DNA from 2 places in the Neobacillus sp. NPDC058068 genome. Region 1 is predicted to be linked to the other one. Evidence: predicted binding sites of a transcription regulator. Region 1 holds the regulator's gene; the other holds the start of a gene.
The links. The regulator Rex, encoded in region 1, represses fermentation and respiration genes when NADH is low (regulators of the CRP and FNR family bind a similar motif). The targets are predictions, from matches to a motif close to TTGTGAAATATTTCACAA.

Region 1 (3,167 bases):
GTAAACCTTTGAATTTGTTTGCGGGATACTTCGTAAACTTGAGTGACTACTTTATCTAAAAAATATCGGTCATGTGAGACAATTAAAATGGCGCCATCGTAACTCTGTAAATATTGCTCAAGCCATGAAAGAGTATCGATGTCGAGATGATTGGTCGGCTCGTCCAAAATTAAGATATCAGGTTTTGTTAATAGTAATTTTCCTAAAGCAAGGCGGGTTTTCTGTCCGCCGCTTAAACTTGAAATCGCAAGCGCGCTTTCGTGGAAACTTAACCCATGGAGCACGGAGCGAATATCTGCTTCGTATTGATAGCCGCCAGTCTCCTTAAATTTCACCTGAAGCTGGTCATATTCCTTAAGAACACGTTCATATCTTTCATTGTCTTCAAACACACCGGGGTCAGCCATCTGTTCCTCAAGCCTGCGAAGCGACTTTTCCATCAATTGAAGCGGTTCGAAGACAGTCAACATTTCTTCCCAAATGGACAAATTCGATTCTAATCCGGTATTTTGCGCTAAATAACCAATGGTTACTTCTTTTGGTTTGATTATATCTCCGCCATCATGTGACAAGTGTCCGGCAATGATCTTTAAAAGCGTCGATTTGCCTGCACCATTGCGGCCAACAAGCGCCACCCGGTCTCGCGTTTGTAATTCTAGCTTAATATTCGATAAAATAAGGTCAGCACCATAATATTTTTGTAGTTGATTGACCTGCAGTAAAATCATTTTCATTCACCTCTTACATACAAATAGTGTACCGTATAACTAGAGTGTCGGCAATAAAGGGCTTTAAGAGCGGGTTTCCTTCAACGAAAAAAATGTTTGAACTAGTTCAAAGTTTCACACACATAATAGGAAAAATAGTGTATGATTTGAGAGGAGGATTTTTTATATGGCAGATTTTACACATTTTAATGAGGAAGGCAGAGCGAAAATGGTCGACGTAAGTGATAAACCAGAAACTGCACGGACCGCTCTGGCACATTCCAGCATAACTGTTAGTAAAGAGATTTATGAAAAGATAACCAATAATGAAATGAAAAAGGGCGATGTGTTAGCTGTGGCCCAGGTAGCAGCTGTTATGGCGGCCAAAAAAACATGGGATCTGATTCCAATGTGTCACCCGATTCCGCTAACAGGAGTGAACATTTCTTTCTCATGGGAAGCGGATCAGAAAGAGAACTATCACCTGCAAATTGCGGCAGCAGTCAAAACAAAAGGGAACACAGGTGTGGAAATGGAAGCGTTAACAGCAGCCGCAGCTTGTGCCTTAACCGTTTATGATATGTGTAAAGCAGTGGACAAAGGGATGGTCATCGGACCGACCTATTTAGTCGAGAAAACGGGCGGTAAAAACGGGGATTATAAACGAACCGATGAAATTTAACTAAATCATTCAAGGGGTGTGGGAGATTATGGGTAATGAAACAATGAAAATACCACAGGCGACAGCAAAACGGCTGCCCCTCTACTATCGATTTTTAAAAAACCTTCATTCTTCCGGTAAACAAAGGGTTTCTTCAGCAGAACTGAGCGAAGCAGTGAAAGTGGACTCGGCAACCATTCGCAGGGATTTTTCCTATTTTGGTGCCTTAGGCAAAAAGGGCTACGGTTATAACGTCAATTATTTATTAACCTTCTTCCGCAAAACCTTAGATCAAGATGAACTAACAAAGGTGGCCTTAATTGGGGTCGGTAATCTTGGTACTGCCTTTTTAAACTATAATTTTTTAAAAAACAATAACACAAAAATAGAATTTGCCTTTGATGTCGATCCGAATAAAATGGGAACGAAGATTCGTGAGGTACCGGTCTACCATCTTGATGAATTGGAGAACGTCCTAGCCAATGAAAATATATCGGTAGCGATTCTAACCGTTCCCGCGCAGGTCGCTCAGCAGATTACCGATCGACTTGTGAAGGCTGATGTGAAAGGGATATTAAATTTTACGCCAGCACGGTTAAATGTTCCTCCTTCCATTCGGGTCCACCATATCGATTTAGCAGTAGAGCTGCAATCATTAATTTACTTTTTAAAGCACTATCCGACCGCAGAGCTAGAAGAATAATATGTTTAAGGGTTTTTCACGAGCATAAACTTGTGGAAAGCCCTTTTTTATTTTTCCCGCTTTACATGCGTAACAGTGTTATGTTACATTATAAAACAGAAAGGGGTTTTCAACATGAGCGAGGAGTTAATTTCTAAGAAGGATTTATTAGATCTAGCAGGGATTTCGTACGGACAGCTGTATCGGTGGAAGCGGAAGGATTTGATTCCTGAAGAATGGTTTATTCGAAAATCGACATTTACCGGTCAGGAAACCTTTTTTCCAAAAGAAAAGATTTTAGATAGAATCGATAAAATCCAAACGATGAAGGAAAATCTTTCGTTAGATGAACTGGCCGATATGTTTTCGCCGAATATTAGTGATTTGCAATTGGAAAAGGATGATTTAATCAAACGTAACATTGTTTCTGCTGCAGTGATGAATTTTTACCTAGAGAATGATAAGAGCGGTCTTACATTTCATTTTCCAAGAATTCTTGAAGTATATGTGTTAGAAAAGCTGCTTCAGTCGGGTGAAATTAATTTGGATGAGGGGAAAATGGTCTTACAAGTATTAAAGGATAATGCGCCACTTATCAAACAAAAAAGCTGTGAATTGGTGATTGCCCGAAAGCTTGGGGTATCTTCGTGCCTATTATTAATTAATGCAGAAGCCGTTCATTTTGAACCGGGAACGAAAATGGTAGTGTCACTGTCACTAATGACTTGTATGGAAGAGATTAAGTCGAAATTATTATAAAGGAGAATGGCAATGGAATTAAAGAATAGAGGAGATTTGGTCATTAATGGGGTTGGGGCATCTAATGGCGGGAAATTCCAGCTTGTTACATTGAATGGACATGGAACGGTTAACAGTGATTTAGAGTGTAGTGACTTTGAATGCAATGGTTCAGGTACGGTCAAAGGCGATGTGAAAGCAAATACAGCTAAAATAAGTGGAAATGCGAGTTTTAAAGGAACGATCGATAGCCAACAGGTTACGGTGGAAGGAACAGCAAAAATTGAGAAAAACCTGTATGCGAAACATCTCTATGTTTCAGGCAAAGCCTCTGTTGGCGGCAAAGTTAAAAGTGAGGAAATAAACTGTCATGGGATTT
Region 2 (3,167 bases), on a different contig from region 1:
GACGGGGTTAACTCACTCCTCTCGAAACAATTAGGCTTCCATAAAGAATTCCGTCCAGATGAAGTAGCCTTAACGGTTATGGAAGTTATCAATCTGCCAAAAGAAAAAATTAATGACCGCTTTAACGTAGAAGATAACCAAGGCTGTACGATTGAGATTTTTGGTGATTCAACAAAAGGAAATCTTGGCACCGCCTTCCTGTATACGAATAAAGAAAGCTTGAATATCGGGGTAGGAACAACGCTTTCAAGTATGATTAAAGCGAAATTGAAGCCATATGAGCTTCTTGACTACTTGAAAAATCACCCAATGGTCAAACCATTGATTGCGGGCGGGGAATCAGCTGAGTATCTTGCCCACTTGATTCCAGAAGGCGGTTACCGCTCGGTTCCGAAGGTGGCAGGCAATGGCGTTATTATTATTGGCGATGCGGCCCAGCTTGTTAACGCCATCCATCGTGAAGGTTCGAACATGGCGATGCACTCCGGCCTTTTAGCTGCTGAATCGATCCTTGAGGCTAAACATCGGGAAGACTTTAGTGAATCAAGTTTAAATATCTATCGTGAGAAGCTTTTTGATAGCTTTATTATTAAAGATTTAGAGAAATATAAAGATGCGGCCCATACGTTTGAGAAGTATCCACAATACTTTAATGACTACGTGCCGATGATGAATAAAGCAATGAGTAAATTCTTTACCGTTGATGGAACGCCAAAACGCGAAAAGCAAAAACAAATCATGAAGAGTGTAACAGCAGAAAAAGGAACGCTTCGAGTGCTGCAAGATTTATATCGTGCTTGGAAGGCGGTGAAATAATGTCAACGAAGAATATTGAGGAAAAACAATATCTTCTAAGGTTTAAGTGTGATACAAAATCCCATTTGACCGTACTTGATCATGATGTCTGCATGACACAATGTCCCGATAAAATTTGTACAGTATTTTGCCCGGCGGAAGTGTATAAGTGGGAGGGCACCCGGATGCAGGTCGGCTATGAAGGCTGCCACGAATGCGGCAGCTGCCGTATCGGGTGCCCATACCAAAACATCAAGTGGGAATATCCAAAAGGCGGACATGGAATTGTCTTCCGGTTAGCTTAACTTAAAAAAATGCTGCTTGCCATACGCGAGCAGCATTTTTTTATAAAAGAATAATATCACTATATGTAGGTTTTTTCACAAGTGAGGGTAAAAAGAAGGTGAAGCAGAAGGTAAGTATTTTAGGAGTTAGCTTATTTTCTCTAATAGGGCAGCTGAGGTAAGTTCATCTTTTATGCTTGATGCTGCTAATGAAGAAGCAAGTTCGATAGCATGATCGATTAATTTCATAGGTGCTGAACAATAAAATGGCTTTTGCCAATTAAAATCGCCTTCACTGTTAGCGGGATAAACACTCACTTTCCAATGATAATAAATTTTTGACTGCGGGAGTTGTACCCCTTCTACAGCAATGAGCCAATGGGTAGAAGGTGAATTTGGATTGTAAGTATCGGATTCTTTTAATGTTATTAAATCATTTGCACCAATTGCTATTAATTCCTTTGGATAAAAGTCATGGTAATTTGGGGTTTTCATGTTTTTGCCCTCCCTTAAATGGTTTATCTATATTATATGAAACTTTTAAACATTTTTGAGTGATAAATGTTAAAATTTTTCAAAAAATTAAACGCTTTCATAAAATGGACATATTTGAAGCAAGCTTTTAACAATTACCGATGAATGTGACCTATGTCACTACATTAAATGATGGTTCCTTTTATACTTGAGGCATTAAATGATGTATGAGGTGAATGATGATGAGTGGCTGCATGAGTGGTTTTGGGGACATGCCCCAAGCTGAATTAAGTGAAGGGCTAAAACAATTAAAAAGTGAACATCCTCCATTATTAGGACAATTAGAAGAATTATACGGCTTAACACAACAAATTGATCAAGAATTAGATGTTGAAAATAACTTTAACGAATTAATTGTGAAGGTTAAAGCATTTAAGGCGGCTCTTGACCCGCATTCAGAAAGAGAAGAGGGAGTTCTTTTCCCAATGATGGGCGTCTATATAGGTACCACTTCTGGACCGATTGCGGTTATGGAGTATGAACATGATCAAGCGAAAGCAAATATTGGTGCTTTCTTAGCAAAAACGGAGGTTGGTCAAGGGGCGACTGATGAAAAAAAGAAATCAGCTGAATTAATTCAAAATGCCTACTTAATCTTAACCGAGCATTTCTCTAAAGAGGAAAATGTGTTATTCCCAATGGCAGAAAGAATGCTTTCTGATGAAGAAAAATCGGAATTATTTCGTAAAATCCAAGAAATAAAATAAGGATGGCCCCCAGGGTCATCCTTATTTTATTTGATTCCACTCCCAAACCTTGTGATCAGAAGGAAGAAGGAAGGCGATTAGACCAAGCAGCGGCAGCACCCCGAGCCAGGTGATCATCGACTGTAAACCAATCCAGTCGGCAATATAGCCGAGACCGACGGAGCCAATTGCCCCCATGCCAAACGCAAGCCCTACAGTCAAACCTGACATTGTTCCAATTTTCCCTGGCACTAGTTCCTGAGCATACACAACCGTAACAGAAAAACTGGTCATTAAAATAAATCCGGTAAGAATAAGGAAGATAAAGGCTATTGTTGGCGGTACATAAGGAATAAGAATCGAAAAAGGAACGGTAGCCAACATTGAAAAGGAAATGATGTTTTTCTTTCCAAATCGATCTGCCAGTGGACCTCCGAAAAATGTCCCGATGGCCCCGGATACCAAAAATGCGAACAAAAAGACCTGAGATTCTTTAATCGAAAGTGCATATTCTTTAATCGCATAAAAGGTGTAAAAGTTGGTCATTCCCGAAGTGTACCAAGTTCTTGCAAAAATTAATAATAAAATCAGGGCTAATGTATTTTTTACCTCTTTAGACAAACCGTTCTTCTTTTCAACTCCAACTTTCTTTTTCGTTGATAAGTTTGGAGAAGTTATTAATCTCTGATTATACCAATTGGCGATATAAATTAATAAAATCACGGCGAGGGCGGCGACAATCGTAAACCAGGATGCGCCAATTTGGCCAAGAGGAACCAATACCAGGGCAGTAATCACTGGGGCTAACGCCTGGCCTGTATTTCCCCCAACTTGGTAAATCGATTGAGCGAGTCCTCTTCGCTTCCCG

Region 2: the regulator Rex is predicted to act here: its motif matches at 1,719-1,736, upstream of ACFVSW_RS03015 (hemerythrin domain-containing protein).

Annotation. Positions count from the first base shown of each region.
Region 1 covers NZ_JBHVSI010000018.1:4,762-7,928, forward strand. Annotated here, with positions in the region: gene ACFVSW_RS19900 (ABC-F family ATP-binding cassette domain-containing protein) at 1-728, opposite strand, end outside; gene moaC (cyclic pyranopterin monophosphate synthase MoaC) at 895-1,389, shown strand; gene ACFVSW_RS19910 (redox-sensing transcriptional repressor Rex) at 1,418-2,071, shown strand; gene ACFVSW_RS19915 (YhbD family protein) at 2,186-2,809, shown strand; gene ACFVSW_RS19920 (polymer-forming cytoskeletal protein) at 2,822-3,167, shown strand, end outside.
Region 2 covers NZ_JBHVSI010000002.1:156,243-159,409, reverse strand. Annotated here, with positions in the region: gene ACFVSW_RS03030 (FAD-dependent oxidoreductase) at 1-816, shown strand, start outside; gene ACFVSW_RS03025 (ferredoxin family protein) at 816-1,100, shown strand; gene ACFVSW_RS03020 (hypothetical protein) at 1,227-1,574, opposite strand; gene ACFVSW_RS03015 (hemerythrin domain-containing protein) at 1,793-2,320, shown strand; gene ACFVSW_RS03010 (MFS transporter) at 2,342-3,167, opposite strand, start outside.